DNA from 3 places in the Marinobacter sp. es.042 genome. Region 1 is predicted to be linked to each of the others. Evidence: predicted binding sites of a transcription regulator. Region 1 holds the regulator's gene; each other region holds the start of a gene.
The links. Region 1 encodes LexA, which represses DNA repair genes until DNA is damaged. Its sites were predicted from a motif close to CTGTNTNNNNANACAG; they were not measured.

Region 1 (7,572 bases):
CCGGTACCTGCCATGAATGCCGGATGGGATCTTGAGGGCGACTGGCGTTCCAATCCCGCGTCTCTGCAGGGACGGCTAGATACCTCATCAGGCAGTTGGGAACTATCCGACCTGCAGTTGTTGGTGGGTGACAACCGTATTGAGGGTAGCGGTACCTGGGGCGACGTTCTGCGTGGTGATCTGGCTCTGAACCTGCCCGCGCCGGAAATTGTCCTGCCTGGCCTGACGGGGAATCTGCAAGCCACTCTGACGGCGGAGGGAACACCAGAGCGCCCGAAAGGCGAGCTGAGTGCAAGTGGCAAAAACCTGGGCTGGCAGGATGAGCTCGCCATTGAAACCCTCAGTCTTGAGGCCGATCTGCAGGACGGCATGCGTCTTGTCAGCCGTTTGCAGGCGGAAAATCTCAACGGGTTCGGGCAAGAGCTTGAAACGCTCACTCTGGAAGCCAATGGCACCCAGGGAAAGCACACCGTGAGCATCGGAGCACGTCATGCCGAGGCTGACCTTGAGCTGGGTTTCGCAGGAGGGGCCGGCGCTGACTGGAGAACCTGGCAGGGAGAGCTGTCCCGGGGCGTGATTGACCTTCCGGAACAGTCCCAACAATGGCGGCTGCAGGCCCCGGCGACCCTGGCATACAAAACCGATGGTGAGCTCACATTTGGCAATCATTGCTGGCGCTGGGAGGAGAGTACGGTTTGTGCCGAGGACCAGACACTGCTTCCGGTTCCCCGCATTGCCTATCGTATCGACCGCTTCCCAACCGGGGCCCTCGCTCCCTTGCTGCCAGAGACATTACGTTGGGACGGTTGGATCAACGGAGAGGTTGATTTCACCACCACCGGCGACGGTCCGGACGGACGCCTTTTCCTGGACGCCGGTGAAGGACAATTCCAGTTGCTGGTGGACGGCGAGTGGGAGTCGCTCGCCTACAATACCGTGACAAGCGAGGTCGCCCTGAAGCCGAAACAGGCCGACCTTGCAGTCCGTCTTTCCGGACCGGAGCTTGGCGATTTCACGCTGGACATGAACCTGGATCCGAACTCGGACGACCGCAACGTTGAGGGTTCCTTCAGTCTCGAGGGTCTGGATATTGCCCTTGCAGGACTGCTTTCCGGGCTGGACGAAGTTGCCGGTCGGGTGAACGGCCAGGGCCAGCTCTCCGGCCCGCTGATGAAGCCGGCGGTGACCGGCGAACTGCACCTGGTGAATGGACGGGTTTCCGATCCCCGCTTGCCGGTACCGATCGAGGAGGTGATCGCCAGCGTTCAGTTTGGCGGTTACTCGGCCGAGATCAGTGGCAGGATCCGGAGCAATGCGCGAAGCCAGACCATTGTGGATGGGGAAATCGACTGGCAACAGTCTCCCCGGGGGGAAATCACGATTTCCGGCAGCCGTGTGCCATTCAACCTGGAGCCTTATGCGCAGCTTGAGGTGGAGCCGGATCTGACCATCGTTTTCAGTGAGGGGGCCCTGGAGGTATCCGGACAGGTCGGAGTGCCAAGAGGCGACATCGAGATACAGGGTTTGCCGGACCAGGCCGTGTCGGTCTCGGAGGATGAGGTCATTGTCGGCGTGGAACGGGAAGAGCCCGTTGTCCGATCGCTGAATATGGATGTGACCGTGGTTGTTGGAGAAGATCAGGTGACTTTTGCCGCCTTCGGCGTGACCGGTGATCTGGAGGGATCTCTTCGCATTGGCAATGACATGGATACCCGTGGCACGCTCCAACTGGTCAATGGCCAGTATGAAGCCTATGGTCAGGAGCTCAAGCTCAGGCGGGCAAGACTGTTGTTCGTGGGCAACCTTACCCAACCCTATCTAGACATCGAGGCCGTCCGCACCGTGGATACCGTCGTGGCCGGTATTCGTCTGACCGGCCCTGTGCAGTCGCCCCAGACGGAAGTATTCTCCAACCCCGACATGCCTCAGACGGAGGCGCTTTCCTATGTCATTCTTGGCCGGGCGCCCCAGAGCCGGGGTGATGAGGGCCAGATGAGCCGGGCGGCGCTGTCCCTGGGACTGACCCAGGCCAACAAGGTGACGGGGCAAATTGGCGAAGAGTTCGGTATTCGCCAGCTCACCCTGGAAGCGGAGGGTTCCGGCGATCAGACCTCGGTGGTGGCGAGCGGGTATCTGACGGATGAGCTGAGTGTCCGCTACGGTGTCGGCATCTTCGAGCCGATCACGACGGTCGCTCTGCGCTACGATCTGGGCCGCTACTTCTATCTGGAGGCTGCCAGCGGGCTGGCGGCCTCCCTGGATATCTTCTACACCCGGGATTTCTGAGTTCAGTCCAGCTCGAAGGTGGCGCTCACTGAGGCCCGGATTTCCCGCTCACCCACGCTCGAGACCGTATCCGACATGGATTTGGCCTCCGCCATCATCATTGGTACCGGGCGGTGCCCGCCATTGATGTTGATGGTGACCACATCACCACAGCTTTGGTCGAGCTGACTGGCCACGAATCGGCAGCGGGCCTGGGCGTCTGCGATGGCTCTGGCCAGTGCTTCCTGTTCCATACCGGTCTCATCCGAGTGGAAGAACTGGTGAGGGCCGAGGTGGTAATCCAGGCCCACAGCCTGGGCCTGCTGGAGCAGGGGATTGAGCAGAGTAAGATCGCTGATGCTGAAGCTGACGGTCTGGGAGGCGACGGCCTGCTTGCGGGGCTGCTCCTCCCTTTCCGATGTGGGCAACGTTCGGGTGTAAAGGTTTACCGACGCGTCTGAGTAATCATTGAGCTGATCCTGGTACTCGGTAATACCCTCGCGCCACTGCGCCATCAGGGCCGCTACCCGTTCGGTGGCCTTCTGGGGAAGCTCGTGCTCGGCACTGGCTGTGAACTGGAGTCTGGCGCTGTCGGGCTCGTATCGGACACTGCCCTCGCCAGTGAGCGTAACTTCACCTGCCATTGTCAGAGCAGGTACGGTGAGCGCGAGAGGGAGAATAAAACCGGACTTCAGGTTTAAACGGAGCTTTCGGTTCCGTCCGTTCATGGTAGTGCCTCCTTTGGAAACCGTTGATGGATCAGGCGTCGTCGGAATCCGGTTCCAGGCGCGCCAGTTTGTATCGGCGGGCAGCATCCACGAACTGGCCAAAGATGCGTCGGTGTCCGCCATGGTAGAGCAGGTATTCCGGGTGCCATTGGATGCCGGTTAGCCATTGGCGTCCGGTGCTTTCAATAGCCTGTACAAACAGATCATTGTCCACGGCGGTCACGCGCAGGTTGCGGCCCAGGCGCTTGATGGCCTGGCTGTGAATCCGGTTGGCGCCGATCACCGGGGAGCGCATGGCTTGCTCAAGCCGGCTGTGCGTTACCAGTCGCACGGTTTGCAGGGGCAAGAGCAGTGGGCGATGCCGGGTATTGACCCTCAGCGGTGTCACGTTCTGGCACAGGGACCCGCCGTGGAAAACGTTGATGAACTGGGCGCCGCGGCAAATCCCGAGCACGGGAATGCCAATGGCTTCAGCCTGCTCAAGCAGTGACTGATCGGTTTTATCCCGCTTGCGGTCATAGTTGGCGGTAACCTGTGGCTCCTGCCCATAACGTTCAGGATGGACGTGGGTGCCGCCTGACAGCACCAGGCCATCAAGCATCGGTACGGCAACCCGTGAACCGGGGCGAATATAGTGGGTCCGGGCACCGTGGAGGCGCAGACCCAGGCTGATCAGGCGATGGGCAAGGCTTTTTCGAGCGGGACCACCGATGCCGATCGTCAGGCCCGGAACCTCAAGTTCCTGTTCTTTGGACTCTTCAGACATACCCGTTTTTGGCCAGCCAGTCGTCAGTGGTTTCCCGCCAGCTGTGGGTCAGGTTGTGAAGATTCAGTTTGCGCCGCTCCCGGAACAGTTGCCGCATGTCGGCCAGGTCTTCGGGATTGTTGGCCAGTTGCTCCAGAACGACCCAGTCGTTCCAAACGGTTGAGAAATGCCAGCCGGGATTGTCGATGTCGCAATCCGGCAACCGGTAATGCAGGGTTGGCCTGCTTTTTATCCTGGGGTCCTGAACGTGGCGTTCCAGCCGTTCCTTGTCCAGGTGGGCAAACAGTGGAAGCAGGTCAAGCGCGCGATTCCGGGTAGGATTGAACTCCAGGTAATCCTCCATGAGCTCCCCGAGGTTTGGATGATAGTTATCCTCCATCAGGAGCTCGGTGTAGCGGCCATGCCAGGGTTCGATGTACGTAGTAAATTTGCGGCTGACGTCCAGTTGATGCCGATGCTTGAGCCATTCATATAGGGCCGCGAACGCCTGGAAGTAACGAACCAGGGTCTCGGGGCTGAGGTCGGGCAACTCGGGATTAAGCTGCAGGCCAAACGCAAAATAGATGGCGTCCCGGCTACCCAGTGCACCGGCGTTCCTGAGTTTGTCGACGAGCGTTTCAATCACCTCGACGCTGGAAAACTTCAGGGGTGGGCTTATGATCTCGAGGGGTACCACGCGTTCGGCCGCGGCGTCGATCACATCCATCGCCTGTCCACCGAGTTCACGAATGGACTCGGGGAGGCGCTCATCCGCCAGATCAAGATCCTTGATCGGATCGGAATCAAGCTCAACCGTGAAGTCGCCAAGAGCTGTCTGCAAGGTTGTCACATAGCGTGACTTGAGCTCAGGTGTGCCCTCCAGCATCTTCGCCGCCAATGCAACCAGCTCATCGTAGCCCAGACCTGACAGTTCGATCTCGACGCCAACCCGCCGTTCCTTCCCTTCGTTCGTCTCTAGGATGTCAGGCATCCTGCAGGCACTGACTTGAGTCATGGTGCTCCCTGGTTCGTGAGGAATAGTACCCTAACCATATCACACCGCTGTTGATCCTCATTATTAAGCGGTTGCAAGAAAATCCGGGAGCCGACTTTACACTGGATAAAACACTGTATATAGTCAGTTTACTGTATAAAAAAACAGGGCCGCCGGAGCCGCTCTTACGAGAGGTTGATGTTTGCAGCGGCCCGATCCCGATATAGCGGAGTAGCTTGATGAAGCTGACAGCAAGGCAGTCCCAGGTACTGGATATTATTCGCCGATACGTCGACGAGACCGGCTATCCGCCAACTCGTGCTGAAATCGCGGCAGAACTGGGCTTCCGTTCGGCCAACGCCGCGGAAGAACACCTTCGGGCATTGGCAAGGAAAGGTGCCATCGAGATGGTGCCGGGAGCCAGCCGCGGCATCCGTCTGCCTGAGGCGGAAGAGGACCTGGGCCTCCCGGTCATTGGTCAGGTCGCTGCCGGTAGTCCGATCCTTGCTCAGGAGCACATCGAGGACCACTGCACATTGCAGCCGGAATTCTTTTCGCCGTCTGCAGATTATCTTCTGCGGGTCCGGGGCATGAGCATGAAAGACATCGGTATTCTCGATGGCGACCTGCTGGCAGTTCACAGTACCCAGGATGTTCACAACGGCCAGGTGGTTGTTGCGCGGGTTGGCGATGAGGTTACGGTAAAGCGTTTCCGCAAGGAAGGCTCGAAGGTCTACCTGATTGCCGAAAACGAAGAATTCGCACCGATCGAAGTGGACCTTACCGAACAGGAGCTGTTCATCGAGGGTCTGGGTGTTGGTGTTATCCGCCGCTCTGACCTGCACTGAGCGGTTCGGATAGCCTCAGATAGTTTGAATAACGGGTGAATTATGGAACAAATGAGCTTTAATCAGAATCTGGCCTACAACCCCAATGCTCTGTCCTGTTCAGTGTCGGCAACCGCCGCCCGCGAGCGACGTTCCGTCATTCGCGCCCGACGCGCTCCGGAAACCACCGAACCCAAAGTCTGTGGCAATGTGACGGAGATCATTCTGCCGGAAGGCCAGGTAGAAAATTTCCAGCTGCTGTTGCCAATGCTGACCCAGCTGAATCAGGAGAAGCGCTGGCTTGCCTGGATCGACCCGCCCCAGGCGCTGGTTAGCAAGTGGCAAAAAATGCACGGGATTGTCGCCGGCGAATTGCTGGTGCTGCGTTCAACACCGGACTATCCTGCCCAGGACCTGGCAGAGCGAGCCCTCAGTGCCGGCACCTGTCACGCGGTGGTCATGTGGACCCGTAAACTGGGGCGAACTGCCTTCGAATCCCTGCAAAGAGCCTCGGCCGAGGGTAATAGCCACGGCGTCGTTCTCAGGCAGCGTTAACCGATCAATGCAGAGTGTAGGAGGGCTGGGCGTCTGAGGCGTCCAGTTCGTCATCTTCCCAGTCGATATCGTGGGCAACATTGCCTACAGCCTCAATGCCAGCTGCAATCATTGCTTTGGCAACCGACATATCCCGGTCTTCCATCATTTCCCGGGCTTCTTCCGAAAAAGAGATTTTTACCAGTGGCGCACTGTCATCATCAATGCGGCGCAGGGCGTAATCGCCATTGGTCAATTGCACGATTTCAAAAAACGATGGTGACATTCAGTAAACCTTCAAGTTAATACGATTTGAATAACCGGAGCTGAGAGTGGCTTACCACTCGCTGTGCTGTTCTTCCAGATCGTCGGCAAAATGTTTGACGGCGGTCAGCGTTTTCATCAAAGCAGCCGACGATCGATCCGGGCCGGAATCGGCCGATACCGCAATGATGTTTTCCTCGCTCACGGTTTTTTTGGTCGCCGGGGGTCTGCTTTGGGCGCGCTCGAGTTGCTCAAGATGGTTCCACCAACTTCCGGATCGCTGTTCCAGCTCCTTCAGGCGCCCAACTTCACTCGGTCCTGGCCCGATAAGAGCGACCAGCTCATCGAGGGTTGAAGGTTCCTCTGATTTTCTCTGGTATAGCCTCGCAATCATGACCACCAACAGTTTTCGAGACCGCAGAAGCAGCTCAATCGCTCCCTGGATAGCGGCTTCTCGGCGCAGCGCCTGTTCCGCCTCGTTGGGACGTTGGTCTTGAGCCTCGTCTGTGGGTCGGTCGAGTGGCTGAAGCAGCGTGCGGGCGAGAAAGAGCTTTTGAGAAACCAGTGAGTGCCATTGCGAGGCCATGGAATACCTTCAATCCCCCAGCGCGGGTGTAACCCCGAAAAATTAATTTGTCACTATATCATTTTCGCTATCAAATTTCTCCCATTCTCTGTGCGGCCAGGTTTCACAATAAAACACAAACATTCACTTGAAACGACCGTTTGAATTTGGCAAAAAGGCGCCCGGCTGTGCGAGTTCTGCTCGTGGCGGCTACCCAACAGCATGAATTTCTGGAGGTGTAAGGGATGCGAAGCCAACTCGTTGCAGGTGTCGCACTGGTTTTTCTCGGGTTTTCCGGACAGGTCCTGTCCAAGGTCACGGCCGCTGAGGCTCAGCGGCTGGGTGCTGAACTGACCCCGGTCGGAGCCGAAAAGGCGGGCAACCGCTCAGGCAGCATACCCGAATGGACCGGAGGTTTGGCCACGCCGCCGGACGGCTGGCGTGAGGGGCAAGTGGAAACTAACCCGTTTCCCGAAGATGAGGCTCTTTTCGTTATTACCTCCAACAACCTGGAGCTATACAGGGACAAGCTTTCAGACGGTCACGTTGCCATGCTGGAGAAGTATGGGCCTGACTTCTTCATGCCGGTTTACCAGACCCGACGGACTGCCGCGTTTCCCGAGCACGTCTACGACAAATTTCGTGAGAAC
Region 2 (7,572 bases), 760 kb from region 1:
CGGTTTCCAGCACTTCCTTGATGGCGGCGATGGCGTAATCACAGGGCTCGGGGTCCCCGGGGCCATTGGACAGGAACACACCGTCCGGGTTCATCGCCAGAACCTCGGAGGCCGGAGTCTGCGCCGGCACCACGGTGATGTCGCAGCCGCGGGACGCGAGCATGCGAAGGATGTTCAGCTTGACACCGTAATCCCAGGCAACCACCTTGAACCGCGATTCCTCCCGCTCACCATAACCCTCTTCCAGGGTCCACTCGGTCTCTTTCCAGGACCAGATCTTGTCGGAGGTAACCTCTTTTGCCAGATCCATACCCTTGAGGCCCGGGAAGGCTTTTGCCAGTTCCAGAGCCCGCTCGGCAGTGCCGTTTTCACCGGCAACGATAGCACCGTTCTGGGAACCTTTGTCCCGGAGAATGCGGGTCAGGCGGCGGGTATCGATGTCGGCGATCCCAACAATGTTGTTGCTTCGCAGGTAATCGTCCAGAGTTCCCTTGCTACGCCAGCTGCTGGCCAGAAGAGGCAGATCGCGGATAATCAGGCCGGCGGCCTGGATGCGGTCTGACTCGATGTCTTCTTCGTTCACACCGGTGTTACCGATATGCGGGTAAGTCAGGGTAACGATCTGGCGGGAGTAGGACGGGTCGGTCAGGATTTCCTGGTAGCCGGTCATGGCGGTGTTGAACACCACTTCGCCGCTGGTTTCTCCGTCAGCGCCGATGGCTGTGCCGTAGAACAGGCTTCCGTCTGCGAGTGCAAGGATTGCTGGTGTGCTCAAGGCTTGTATCCTCATCGAGTGGCGTATCGGTTCGTCACGAACAGGAACGCAAGCGCAAATTCAGGTTGCAAAAAAGCGAGACGGAGTCTTAACTCGGTCCCGCTTTTTCAGAATCTTTGTGCAAAGGTACGCTTGGTGCAGTCAAACCGCCTTATTGTAAAAAATATGGCGCTTTGTGTCCACGAGAAATGGCCTCACTTGAGGTCCAGCACGTCCTGCATATCATAAAGCCCGGCCGGCTTATCCTTCAGCCATAAAGCTGCCCGCATGGCACCCTTGGCAAAGGTCATCCGGCTGCTGGCTTTGTGGGTCACCTCGATACGCTCACCCTCGGTGGCGAACAAGACGGTGTGATCACCGACCACATCACCCGCCCGAATGGTTTCGAAACCGATTTCCTTGCGGGTTCGCTCGCCGGTGAAACCCTCACGGCCATAGACGGCACACTCTTTCAGGTCACGACCGAGGGCATCGGCAACAACTTCACCCATGCGCAGGGCCGTCCCCGAGGGCGCGTCTTTCTTGTGGCGGTGATGGGCCTCGATAATTTCCACGTCGTAGTCGTCACCCAGGGTTGCGGCGGCGGTGCGCAGCAGGTTGAGGACGACGTTAACGCCCACGCTCATGTTGGGCGCAAACACTACCGGCGTGGACTCGGCAGCCAGGGCCAATTGCTGCTTTTCGGCGTCGGACATGCCGGTAGTGCCGATCACGAGCATTTTGCCGTTGGCCTTGCAGAACTCGGCGTTTTCCAGGGTCAGATCCGGGAAGGTGAAATCGACAAGCACATCGAAATCATCCTTCACATCGGCCAGGCTGCCGGCCATTTTGACGCCGGTTTTGCCGATCCCGGTCATTTCGCCGGCATCGGCGCCGATCAGACTACTGCCGGGCTCGACCACGGCGGCACCCAGCTTGAGACCCTCGGTGCCGTCAACGGCTTCGATCAGGACTTTTCCCATGCGCCCGGCGGCGCCGATGATTGCTACCCTCATGCTCGCGTTCCTTCTTGTCGCGCCGATCAGAATTTCATTTCGTCGAAGAAGCTTTTCACACCTTCAAACCAGGAGGTCTTCTTCGGGCCGTGCTCTGTGCCGTTACTGGCATCCAGAGTTTTCTGGAACTCTTCCAGCAACTCTTTCTGGCGCTTGGTCAGATTCACCGGCGTTTCCACAATCACACGGCATAGCAAGTCACCAGCAGGACCGCCACGAACCGGGCTGACACCCTTGTTACGCAGACGGAACAGCTTGCCGGTCTGGGTTTCCGGTGGAATCTTCAGCTTAACCCGGCCATCCAGGGTCGGCACCTCCAGCTCTCCACCCAGGGAGGCATCAACAATGCTGATGGGAACTTCGCAATAGAGGTTGCGACCATCGCGGGTGAAGATGGAATGCTCCCGCACGGCAATCTGCACATACAGATCTCCGGGAGGACCACCATCGACGCCCATCTCGCCTTCGCCGGAAAGACGAATGCGGTCGCCGGTGTCTACGCCAGGCGGCACCTTGACCGACAGTGTTTTCTCTTCCTGGACCCTGCCCTGACCGTGACAGGCCTGACAGGGGTTCCTGATAATCTGGCCGGAGCCCCGGCAGGTCGGACACGCCTGCTGTACGGTAAAGAAGCCCTGTTGCATGCGCACCTGACCCATACCCTTACAGGTACCGCAGGTTTCAGGGCGGGAGCCTTTTTCGGCACCGCTGCCGTCGCATACTTCACATTCGCGATGGCCCGGAATCTTGATCTGGACCGTCTTGCCTTTCACGGCCTCTTCCAGATCCAGCTCCAGGGTGTAGCGCAGGTCCGCACCCCGGGTGTTGCGGCCACGACCGCCGCCACCAAAGATGTCACCGAATACATCGCCGAAGATATCCGAGAAGCTGGCACCGCCGCCTCCGAATCCGCCGCCTCCGAATCCGCCGCCTCCGGCCTGGCCGTCAACGCCGGCGTGACCGAACTGGTCATAGGCAGCCCGCTTGGACGGCTCTGCCAGTACTTCGTAGGCTTCGCTGGCCTCCTTGAACTTGTTCTCGGCTTCGGTGTCGTCCGGGTTACGGTCGGGGTGGTACTTCATGGCGAGCTTTCGGTAGGCTCGCTTGATTTCCTTCTCGTCCGCGTCCCGGGAAATCCCGAGAATCTCGTAATAATCGCGCTTGGCCATGCTTTTAAAACCCTGTTTTTAAACGCGGAAAACGCGGGGATCTCCCCGCGTTTTCCAACTACCTGAGGTACGTCAGATTTATCGCTTGTCGTCGTCTTTGACTTCTTCGAACTCAGCGTCGACAGCGTCGTCAGACTTCTGGCCCTGGGCTTCTTCCTGCCCACCCGCCTGCTGGGTCTGATCCGCCTGATCTGCATACATCTTCTGGGCCAGCTCGGAAGAGACCTCGGTCAGCTTCTGAGTCTTGGCTTCGATGTCGTCCTTGTCGGAACCTTCCAGAGCGGTTTCAAGCTCCTTGATGGACGCTTCGATGGACTCTTTCTCGCTGTCGCTGACCTTGTCACCGGCTTCGTTCAATGTCTTGCGAACCGCGTGAACCATCGCGTCGCCCTGGTTACGTACCTGAACCAGCTCCTCGAACTTGCGATCTTCCTCGGCGTTGGCCTCGGCGTCCTGAACCATCTTCTCGATTTCGTCATCGTTCAAACCGGAAGAGGCCTTGATCACGATCGACTGCTCTTTACCGGTCGCCTTGTCTTTGGCGGACACGTTCAGGATACCGTTGGCGTCAATATCGAAGGTAACTTCAATCTGCGGCACACCACGCGCTGCCGGCGGAATATCAGCCAGATCGAAACGGCCCAGCGATTTGTTCTGGGCAGCCTGCTTACGCTCACCCTGAACCACGTGGATGGTTACCGCGGTCTGGTTGTCGTCCGCTGTGGAGAACGTCTGCGACTTCTTGGTCGGAATCGTGGTGTTCTTGTCGATCAGCGGAGTTGCCACACCGCCCATGGTTTCGATACCGAGGGTCAGCGGGGTTACGTCCAACAGCAGAACGTCCTTCACATCACCGGAGAGAACGGCCGCCTGGATTGCAGCACCCATCGCCACAGCTTCGTCCGGGTTAACGTCCTTGCGGGCCTCTTTGCCGAAGAACTCTTTTACTTTTTCCTGCACCAGCGGCATGCGGGTCTGACCGCCGACCAGAATAACCTCATCGACTTCGCCTGCCTTCATGCCTGCGTCCTGCAGCGCCACTTTACACGGCTCGAGGCTGCGCTGAACCAGGTCTTCTACCAGAGATTCCAGCTTGGCACGGGTCAATTTCACGTTCATGTGCTTGGGACCAGACGCGTCTGCAGTGATGTACGGCAGGTTAACGTCGGTCTGCTGGCTGCTGGAAAGCTCGATCTTGGCTTTCTCGCCAGCTTCCTTCAGACGCTGCATTGCCAGGGAATCGCCGCGCAGGTCGATACCGCTGTCTTTCTTGAACTGGTCTGCCAGGTACTCGATGATCTTCATATCAAAGTCTTCACCACCGAGGAAGGTGTCACCGTTGGTGGCCAGAACCTCAAACTGGTGCTCGCCGTCGACATCGGCAATCTCGATGATGGAAAGGTCAAAGGTGCCACCGCCCAGGTCATATACTGCCACAGTACGGTCGCCGCTTTTCTTGTCCAGGCCATAAGCCAGGGCAGCTGCAGTGGGCTCGTTGATGATCCGCTTCACTTCCAGACCGGCGATCCTGCCTGCATCTTTGGTAGCCTGACGCTGGCTGTCGTTGAAGTAAGCCGGAACAGTGATGACGGCTTCGGTCACTTTTTCACCCAGGTAGTCTTCTGCAGTTTTCTTCATCTTCTTGAGAACTTCTGCAGACACCTGTGGCGGAGCAATTTTTTCACCCTTCACTTCTACCCAGGCATCACCGTTGTCAGCCTTGGCGATTTTGTACGGCACCATCTTGATGTCTTTCTGAACCACATCGTCTTCAAAACGACGACCGATCAAACGTTTGATGGCGTAAAGAGTGTTGTTCGGGTTGGTAACCGCCTGGCGCTTGGCCGACTGGCCAACCAGGGTCTCACCATCGTCGGTGTAGGCGATGATGGACGGGGTGGTGCGATCACCCTCGGCGTTCTCGATTACCTTTACCTTGTCGCCATCCATGATGGCTACACAAGAGTTGGTCGTTCCCAGGTCGATACCGATAATCTTGCTCATTGAGTCACTCCAATTCTTCTGAATGCTTTCCAGGAGGCCGCTTGCCTCCGCTTTCGCTATTTACTGGCTATATTGGCGCTTTAATCGGCTTTTCAAGCCTGCTCATCAATTTTTGGTGCATCTTCCGCTTTCGCGACCACCACCATGGCCGGCCGCACAACACGACCATTCAGCAGATACCCTTTCTGCACCACGGCTACCACGCTGTTCGGCTCGGCATCCGGAGCAGGCACCATGGACATGGCCTCGTGATGCTGGGGATCGAACGGTTCGCCGACCGGGTTGATCTGCTCAACGTTGAATTTCTTCAGGCTGGACATGAAAAGGCTCAGGGTCATTTCCACGCCTTCGCGAATTGAGGCCACCAGTTCGCCAGATTCATCGTGACCTTCGGTGCTCTCGACCGCCTTCTCAAGGCTGTCCGCAACCGGCAGCAGCTCCTTGACGAACTTTTCCAGGGCAAACTTGTGCGCCTTCTCAACGTCGATCTCGGCCCGACGGCGCACGTTCTGCATTTCCGCCTGGGAGCGCAGAATCTGCTCCTGGAATTCCTGAACCTGAGCCTGGAGCGCTTCCACTTCGGAGGTTTCGTTGTCGCCAGCTTCGCCTTCAGCGGCCTGGGCCTCCTCTTTCGCAGCCTCGAGGGCTTCGTTCAATTCCTCGTGCTCGTTGCGGTTCTCGTCAGTGCTCATGGCTACTCCTGCTTCATCAAAAGCGGCCCGCTGTCAGTGGCCGGTTAAACATGGGCTCCGGCCGCCTCGAGCCGGAAAATGTCTTTGCGAACCGATATGGGGCCCGCTCCCCAGGTTTCAACCACCAAAGCCTGCAATCCTGAAGAAAATACCTGCCTCAGGTTTGCAAACCATAAAAACCCTGTATATATTCACAGTCACTGTATACATCTACAGTGTTTTGCCGGTTTCAGGAACAACGCGGAGGTTATCTGCATGCTGACTCAACTTACGGTTTCCAATTACGCCATCGCTGAACGGGTGGAACTCCAGTTCAGCAAGGGCATGACCGCATTGACCGGCGAGACCGGCGCCGGAAAATCCATCGTTCTGGACGCCCTCGGCCTGGCCATGGGTGGCAGAGCCGATGCCGGCGCCGTCCGGCATAGCGCCAAACGCGCCGACATCACAGCGACCTTCGACGTATCCGGCATTCCCGAGGCAACCGAATGGTTGGCAGAACACGAGCTGGATGACGACAACGACTGCATCCTGCGCCGGGTCATCAGCAAGGATGGCCGCTCCCGCGCCTACATCAATGGCCAACCCTGCCCCCTGAACCACCTCAAGGAACTGGGCGGTGTGCTAATGGATATTCACAGCCAGCATCAGCACCAGTCTCTTTTGCGCAAGGAAACCCACCGCAAGCTGGTGGACGAGTTCGCCGGCGTTGAGACCCTGGCCGCTGAAACACGGGAAGCCTGGAAATCCTGGAACCAGATCCGCCAGCGGCTGACCGAACGCCAGCAGAATGCCGCTGAAGCGGAGGCCAAACTCCAGCTTTTGCGGTATCAAGTGGAAGAACTGGATCGTCTTGCCCTGGAAGCGGGCGAGCAGGAAAACCTGGAACAGGAACAGGCCCAGCTTAGCCAGGCGGATACGGTTCTGCACAACAGCCATCAGGCCGCCCTGCTTTGCACCGAGGATGAAACCAGCGCAGTGGATCTGGTGCGCCAGGCGTTACAGCAGCTGGAGCAGCTTCCGGTGGATGTTCCCGCACTGGCAGACACGATCCAGATGCTGAACGAAGCCCAGATTCAGATCAGTGAGGCCGGCGACAACCTTCGCCACTTCGTCGAGGACTACGAGGCCGATCCGGCTCGACTGGCGGAAGTGGAAGAACGGCTGAGCGCCATCTACCAGATGGCCCGCAAACACCGGATCACACCGGAAGAATTACCGGAACTGCATCAGCGCCTGAGTGCCGAGCTGGCCGAGCTGGACGGTGGCGAAGGCAGCCTGGAGCAGCTGGCCGCAGAGCTGGACAGCCAGCGCGGACGCTTCGATGAACTGGCCGCGGAGCTGTCAGAGGCCCGCGCCAAGGCCGCCGCCGAACTGGATCAGCGGGTCGCAGCGGAGCTCGCCCAGTTGAGCATGCCCAACATGCAGTTCATTACTCACCTGAACCGCAGTAACGCTGGCGAGCCGGCGCCCCACGGACTGGAAGAGATTGAATTCCTGGTCAGCGCCAACCCGGGGCAGCCTGCGCGGCCACTGGCCAAAGTAGCCTCCGGCGGCGAACTGTCGCGGATCAGCCTTGCCATCCAGGTGGTGGTTGCCCAGACATCAACCACACCCACACTGGTGTTCGATGAAGTGGATGTCGGCATTGGCGGCGGCACGGCTGAGGTGGTTGGCCGACTGTTACGGACTCTTGGCGGCAACGGGCAGGTGCTTTGCGTCACCCACCTGCCGCAAGTTGCCGCCCAGTGTCATCAGCACCTGTTTGTCAGCAAGTTCACCGAGCAGGATGCCACCTTCTCGAAAATCGAGACGCTGGACGATCAGGGCAGAATCAGTGAAGTGGCGAGAATGCTGGGAGGCGTGGACATGACCGAACATACGATCGCTCATGCCAGGGAAATGTTTTCAAAGGGGCAGGCAACCCATCACTGAAC
Region 3 (7,572 bases), 1.2 Mb from region 1:
TGACCGGCTATCATCCGGTCCATGATCTCGTGTTCCCGGGGGGTCAGGCTCTTGATGCGGCGAATGATCTCCTGCTTCTCGTCCAGAGACTTACGCTGCTCCTGGTCCTGTTTGAGAGCTGCCTCGATTTTCTCCAGCAGCGCCTCCTCACGGTAGGGCTTCTGGATGAAATCCACAGCACCCTCTTTCATGGCGTCGACGGCCATAGGCACGTCACCGTGCCCGGTCACAAAGATGATCGGCAGAATGGAGTGCTTTTCATTAAGCTTCTTCTGGAGCTCCATACCGTCCATGCCCGGCATGCGAATATCCAGCACAATGCAGCCTGCCATCTTGTCGGAATAGTCCTTCAGGAAAGCGGTTGCACTCTCATAGGTCTTTACCGGCTTGCCGTCGGATTTCAGCAGCAGTTCCAGGGAATCGCGGACTGCTTCATCGTCCTCAACAACGTACACGGTTTGCTGGATATCAGTCATGGGTGTGTTCTCTCCTGTCCGTTTTCTTATGATCGCCGGTCAGTGAATTGACGGGTCTTTATGGTCGTCACGGGCATGTTCCTGGCGCTCGTGTTCCCGCATTTTTTCTAGCCGTTGCTGGATAATGCCAAAAACGCTCTGCTTCGGGTACCTGCCTTTCTCATCGGCCTTGCCCGCAGGCTTTCCAAGCAGCAGCGTTATGGCCTCTTCAACACGGGCGACCGCGTACACCGCAAACTGCCCCCCGCGCACTGCCTGAACCACTTCGCTGTCAAGCATCAGGTTCTGCACATTGGTGGATGGCACAATGACACCCTGGCTGCCTGAAAGCCCACCCTTGAGCTGGCAGGTGGTAAAAAAGCCTTCCACTTTTTCGTTGACACCGCCAATGGGCTGAACCTCACCAAACTGGTTGACCGACCCCGTAATCGCAAGATCCTGTCGAACCGGTATACCGGAAAGGGACGAAATCAGCGCGCACAGCTCTGCCAGAGAAGCACTGTCTCCGTCCACTTCACCGTAGTTCTGCTCGAAGGTCAGACTGGCCGACAGGTGCATCGGATCGTTGACCGCAAAATGGGAGGCGAGCCAGGAGCTCAGGATCATCACGCCCTTGGAGTGCAGATTGCCACCAAGCTTTACATCTCGCTCAATATCCATGACCGCGCCATCTCCATAATAGCAGGTAGCGGTGACACGGTTGGAAAGACCGAACTCAAATCCACCCGTGGACAGCACCGAGAGTGCATTAACCTGGCCAACACACGTGCCACTTGTAGTTACGAGCGTCGTGCCGTCACGGATGGAATCATAGAACTGATCCCGGATCCGGCTGCTGCGGTATTTCGCGCTTTCCAGCGCGCGCTCAACGTGCAGGTCCTGGATCAGCTTGGCACCGGCCTGACGGGCCCAGAAATCGGATTCCCGCAGCAGGTTGGCAATATCGGCCGCGTGCAGGGACAGTCGATCCTGATGCTCGGCCATACGGGAACTATGTTCAATCACCCGGGCAACCGCTTTGTTCGAACAGTGCAGCAGCTTCTTCTCGCTCACCAGACTGGCGATGAACTTGGCATATAGCAGCTGACTGTCATCGGAACGGTACATTTCGTTCTCGAAATCCGCCGTGACTCGAAACAGCTCAGCGAATTCGGAATCGTATTCCTGCAGCAACATCCAGGTTTCACGGTCGCCGAACAGAACAATCTTGACGTCCAGGGGCACCGATTCCGGTTCAATTGAGATGGTTCCGGATAGCGTCAGTTCCCGTTCCAGGGAATTTATCTGTATGGACTTCGAACGTAGCGCACGCTTGAGGCCATCCCATACGAACGGTTGCTCCAGAACCTTGATGGCGTCCATCAACAGATAGCCACCGTTGGCCCTGTGCAGGCTGCCCGGACGAATCAGGGAGAAATCCGTGAACACGGTGCCCTTGTAGGTGACGTTCTCAACGTAACCGAACAGGTTGTGGTAGGTGGGATTATCCTCCACCACCATCGGCACTTCGTTGGTTTTCTGATGCACCAGAACATTGACGAGGTAACGGCGGGGCATCTTCTTGTCGAGGGACGCATAAGCAATCGCTGCCTGCTCCTCGTTGTCATCGAGGAAGATCTCGAGATTTTCAACCAGGTCCGCCCGAACCGCTTCAAAGAAGGCGACCACGTCCGGCAGATCCTTGTATTTCTCGATCAGCTCATCAATCTGATGGCCCGAGATACTCTCGAGGGTTTCCTGGTTCAGGGCTTGCTGTTTATCAGCGTATTCCTGCTCCCAGTCCGCCAGTTTGCGAAGCGCCTGCCGGAGCTTTTTCTCAAGCCTGTTGATGGAATCTTCAAACTTGTCGCGTTGCTCATCGGTCAGGGCCTGGAAAGATTCCGCAGTGTGGGGTTCGTCGCCATTCATGGCCACTAGCCGATAACCGCCCGGGGTTGTCACAGTGAGGCTGACTTTTTTGCGCTTGGCCTGGGCCGCCACCTTCTCCAGCTCGTCCTCCTGCTTTTTACCGTATTCGTTTTTCAACTGTTCCGAGCGCTCAAGAAAGCTGTCGCTGTCAAAGGTCTGGGGAATAACCTTGACCAGGCGACTCATCAGCTTTTCCATATCCTGTTTGAGCTGGGTACCCTTACCGGCCGGGAGCTGCAACAGCTTCGGAATGCGCGGCTCCTCGAAGTTGGCCACGTAGCACCAGTCATGGCTCTGCTGATCCGTATCCACATGATGCTCGAGGTAACGCAACATCATGGTGCGCTTACCCAGGCCATTACGGCCAACGGCATAGACGTTGTAACCGCCATGGGGCATTGCCAGAGCAAAACGCACAGCCTCCTGGGCACGGTTCTGGCCAACGATTTCAGCCAGGGGCTCCAGTTGTTTGGTGGTTTTGAACGGCAGATCTTTCAGAACACAGGCTTTGTAAAGCTGGTGCAGAGGCAGTGACTTCAAGGTTTGGTCCTGTAACGGTTAACACATTGGCCGGTCATTGTAGATTCTGCGGTCGGCTCTGTCGCGTTCAGCACGAAGATTTCTGGAGTTGCGTACAGTGCGCGGGATTTTGTTAGGCAGTTCACAATTCCGCCACCGCTCATTTTTCAGGCAGCCTTTCCGGAACTACACTTCACGTCCCACTTATAATGACAATGCACGCAACGGACGCCAGCGTATGACCAATGATTCCGCAGAGCGCAGAATCAAGGATCGTTACCCCGCCTCCTGCCTGAAGGTCAAGCTCCGGGAGCGTAGCTTCCTTGGTCGTGGCAAACACCCCACGCCGGTTACCTGCCTGGACCTCAACCGGTACGGAATGGCAGTGCTATGCCCCCGACCAGTAGAGCCGGGCGCCCGTCTGTTCATGGATTTTGACGGCAAGTACATCAGCGAATCGCGGGTTTGTGCCCGGGTGGTGGAATGCCAGCCCTTCCAGACCGGCTATCGCGTCAGTGTCCAGTTCAGCTATTGCCTGGACAAGAAGGGCTATTCACGGACTGTCGACAATGCCCTGTCGCGGATTGAAGGCTTCTACAACCGGTTTGCCAGTTGAGCCAGGCCTTCAAATCAAACCAGCCCCGCGTCAAGGCTGGCCGCAACATACATCCCCAGCTCCCGACACTGATCTTCAAACTCATCCCGGTATTCACCCCGGCAGATCAAAGGAGCCTGGACCAGCTTCCAGCGTAGCCCGGTGGTAATGCTTTCTAACGCCCGCTTGGTGCCCGTGCCGTCATGGCCAGCTCGAATGTAATAGGCAAAGGGTAGCCCCTGGGTTTTCTCGAGGCAAGGATAGTAGCTGCGATCGAAGAAGTCTTTTAAAGCACCACTCATATACCCGAGATTCTCAGTGGTGCCCAGAATAATGGCGTCGCAGGCCAGAACGTCATCGGGACCCGCGTCCAACGGTGCCAGAACGGTTACTTCAACGTTTTCGATATCTTCATGGCGGGCACCCTCCTCCACAGCTTCTCGAAGGCGGAGGGTGTTCGGGGAGGGCGCATGAGCAACAATCAAAAGTTTCTTCATGTCATCCATACATCCTCCCTACATCAAGCTTAGAGCAGCTCGCCGTTGGCTTCTGCAGGCTCTTCCTTTGCGTCTTTCTTCGGTTCAGGCTTAGGCATCAACTTGTCCCGAACCTTGGCTTCGATCTCGTTGGCAATGTCCATGTTTTCTTCCAGGAACTTGCAGGCGTTGGCCTTGCCCTGACCGATCTTGTCGCCATTGTAGGCGTACCAGGCTCCGGACTTGTCGACAAAGCCTTCCTTGACGCCCATATCCAGCACTTCCGCCATGTGGTAAATGCCCTTACCGTACATAATCTGGAACTCGGCCTGTTTGAACGGCGGCGATACTTTGTTCTTGACCACTTTCACGCGGGTCTCGTTACCGACCACTTCGTCACCGTCTTTCACGGCACCAATGCGGCGGATATCAAGGCGAACGGAGGAGTAGAATTTCAGCGCGTTACCACCGGTGGTGGTTTCGGGCGAGCCAAACATAACCCCGATTTTCATACGAATCTGGTTGATGAAAATCATCAGGCAGTTAGCGTGTTTGACATTACCGGTCAGCTTGCGAAGCGCCTGGGACATAAGTCGCGCCTGCAGACCTACGTGGCTGTCGCCCATTTCACCCTCGATTTCCGCTTTCGGGGTCAGGGCCGCCACGGAGTCCACGATGATCACGTCTACCGCATTGGAACGAACCAGCATGTCGGCAATTTCCAGGGCCTGCTCACCGGTATCCGGCTGGGACACCAGAAGGTCGTCCACATTGACGCCCAGCTTTTCGGCGTAAACCGGATCGAGCGCATGCTCGGCATCCACGAATGCGCAGGTTTTGCCGGCTTTTTGTGCTTCGGCAATGACCTGCAGGGTGAGCGTCGTCTTACCGGAACTTTCCGGACCGTAGATTTCGCAAATTCGACCATATGGAAGACCGCCAATACCCAGGGCAACGTCCAGGCCGAGGGAACCGGTGGAGACCGCAGGAATGGCTTCGCGGGGCTGATCACCCATTTTCATCACGGCGCCCTTGCCGAACTGGCGCTCAATCTGCCCAAGTGCTGCGCTCAATGCTTTCTTGCGGTTGTCTTCCATCAGTGCAAACCCTCTGTCGCCTGGGCCGCCACCCTCAGGAAAAGGCTGGCAGCGAAATAGTGAATCGGGAATCTGTACAGCTCGAACAGCCAATTCCCTGTATATTTGAACAGTATTAAAACATAACCCGCAGAGGAGACCAACCCCTCCGGATGTGAAAGCCGTCAGACTTCGTCCACAAAATTGTTAACCCCTTGAAGGGCAAAGAGAACGGCCTGCCTGCGGACCTGATCACGATCGCCCTCAAAGTGTTTTACCACAGCCACGGTGGAGGCCGGACTGCTACCCCAGGCAAACCAGACGGTGCCCACAGGCTTGTCCTCGCTGCCACCGCCGGGCCCGGCAACACCACTGATAGCCACGGCAACGTCAGCATCTGTCGCCACCAGGGCACCGGCAACCATTTCCCGCACCACAGGTTCGCTGACCGCACCATGTTCATCCAGCGATTTCCGGGTTACGCCCAGAAGCCCCTGCTTGGCCTCATTGCTGTACGTGACCAGGCCACCCAGCACGTAGGCCGAAGAACCGGCACGATCGGTCAGTACCTTCGCAACCCAGCCGCCGGTGCAACTCTCCGCCGTAGCAACTGTACGGCCGGTTGTCAGCAGTCGTTCACCAAGGCGGTTGCCTGCCTCTTCCAATTCCTGATCGCTGGCCAGCATAATGACCTCCTTCGTTTCATCACGGCGGTTATTTTCTTACAATTCACGCCTTCATCCAAAGCAAGGCTACCGGACCCGTTCATGTCAGCAGCTCAGACCGATCTTTCCAAGCACACCCCAATGATGCAGCAGTACCTGAAGATCAAGGGCCAGCACCCCAATGAACTGGTTTTTTACCGCATGGGGGACTTTTACGAGCTGTTCTACGAAGATGCCAAGAAAGCGGCCGAGCTGATGGATATTACCCTCACCGCCCGGGGCCAATCTGGCGGCAATCCGATCCCCATGGCCGGCATCCCCTATCACTCTTCTGAGGGCTACATTGCCCGGCTGGTTCGGGCAGGTCAATCCATCGCCATCTGCGAACAGATCGGAGATCCTGCCACCAGCAAGGGTCCGGTTGAGCGACAGGTGGTGCGGATTGTCACACCGGGCACCCTGAGCGACGACGCCTACCTGGAGGATCGACGGGACAATCTGCTGGTGGCTATCTATAACCATCGGGAGCAGTTCGGTTTTGCCTCGCTCGATATTTCCAGCGGCCGTTTTGCCGTGTCGGAGCTGGAAAACCTGGAGGCCCTGCAGGGCGAACTGCAGCGCCTGCGTCCGGCGGAAATCCTGATCAGCGAGGATTTTCCCTACGAGGACGTTCTGGAGGGTTTCACCGGAATACGCCGTCAGGGACCCTGGCTTTTCGAAGCCGATACGGCCCGCAGGGTTATTACCCATCAGCTTCAGGTGAGGGACCTGACGGGTTTCGGCTGCGAGGAACTCAATCTCGCCGTCTGTGCCGCAGGCTGCCTGCTGCAGTATGCCAAGGAAACCCAGCGTACCGCCCTGCCCCATATTCGCAAGCTGACCCGTGAACGGCGCGATGAAGCAGTCATCCTCGACGCGGCCAGCCGTCGTAATCTGGAAATTGACACCAATCTCATGGGCGGCCACCAGTACACCCTCGCCTGGGTCATGGACCGCACCGCCACATCCATGGGTGGACGGGAACTCCGGCGCTGGCTGAATCGGCCGCTTCGGGATGTGGAGATCGTCCGCCAGCGTCAGCAGGCGGTATCGGCGCTGCTGGACGGGTTCCACTATGAGCCGGTGCACGATCTGCTGAAAGCTGTTGGCGACATTGAGCGCGTGCTCGCACGGGTCGCCCTTCGTTCGGCCCGCCCAAGAGACCTGGCGCGGCTTCGGGATGCCTTCAAGGCGCTGCCGGACCTGCAGGAAACCCTGAAACCGGTCAATTCCCACCACGTCGTCAGGCTAGCGACCATCATTGGGGAATACCCGGAACTGGCGGATCTGCTGGAGCGCGCCATCATCGACAATCCCCCGGTCGTGATCCGGGAAGGCGGGGTCATCCGGGAAGGCTTCGACGAGGAGCTGGACGAGCTGCGCAACATAAGCGAGAACGCCGGCCAGTATCTGCTGGATGTCGAAACCCGGGAGCGGGATCGCACCGGTATCAGCACCCTCAAAGTAGGTTACAACCGGGTCCACGGCTACTACATCGAAATCAGCCGGGCCCAGTCCGATCAGGCGCCGGTGGATTATATTCGCCGGCAGACCCTGAAAAACGCCGAGCGATTCATCACACCAGAACTCAAGGAGTTCGAGGACAAGGCTCTGAGTGCCAAGAGCCGGGCCCTGGCCCGTGAGAAAGGCCTGTACGATGACGTACTGGAAACCGTCGCCGGGCAACTTGCGCCACTTCAGGATGCCGCCCAGGCACTGGCAGAACTGGATGTGCTGAGTAATTTTGCCGAGCGCGCCACCTCCCTGCGCTTTTCCGCGCCGGAGTTCAGCGAATCCCCGGGTTTTGACATTGAAGAA

Region 2: the regulator LexA is predicted to act here: its motif matches at 5,817-5,832, upstream of recN (DNA repair protein RecN).
Region 3: the regulator LexA is predicted to act here: its motif matches at 5,169-5,184, upstream of recA (recombinase RecA).

The regions. Positions count from the first base shown of each region.
Region 1 covers NZ_LT897781.1:670,593-678,164, forward strand. The annotation lists gene CFB02_RS03270 (translocation/assembly module TamB domain-containing protein) at 1-2,286, shown strand, start outside; gene CFB02_RS03275 (SIMPL domain-containing protein) at 2,289-2,993, opposite strand; gene CFB02_RS03280 (gamma-glutamyl-gamma-aminobutyrate hydrolase family protein) at 3,025-3,759, opposite strand; gene CFB02_RS03285 (amidoligase family protein) at 3,752-4,753, opposite strand; gene lexA (transcriptional repressor LexA) at 4,969-5,580, shown strand; gene CFB02_RS03295 (cell division inhibitor SulA) at 5,623-6,114, shown strand; gene CFB02_RS03300 (hypothetical protein) at 6,119-6,379, opposite strand; gene CFB02_RS03305 (DUF6586 family protein) at 6,431-6,943, opposite strand; gene CFB02_RS03310 (DUF1329 domain-containing protein) at 7,168-7,572, shown strand, end outside.
Region 2 covers NZ_LT897781.1:3,846,768-3,854,339, reverse strand. The annotation lists gene carA (glutamine-hydrolyzing carbamoyl-phosphate synthase small subunit) at 1-775, opposite strand, end outside; gene dapB (4-hydroxy-tetrahydrodipicolinate reductase) at 970-1,770, opposite strand; gene dnaJ (molecular chaperone DnaJ) at 1,797-2,939, opposite strand; gene dnaK (molecular chaperone DnaK) at 3,018-4,943, opposite strand; gene grpE (nucleotide exchange factor GrpE) at 5,036-5,635, opposite strand; gene recN (DNA repair protein RecN) at 5,891-7,570, shown strand.
Region 3 covers NZ_LT897781.1:1,883,203-1,890,774, forward strand. The annotation lists gene fixJ (response regulator FixJ) at 1-476, opposite strand, end outside; gene CFB02_RS08855 (Lon protease family protein) at 516-2,924, opposite strand; gene CFB02_RS08860 (PilZ domain-containing protein) at 3,142-3,519, shown strand; gene CFB02_RS08865 (flavodoxin family protein) at 3,534-4,004, opposite strand; gene recA (recombinase RecA) at 4,025-5,071, opposite strand; gene pncC (nicotinamide-nucleotide amidase) at 5,236-5,736, opposite strand; gene mutS (DNA mismatch repair protein MutS) at 5,818-7,572, shown strand, end outside.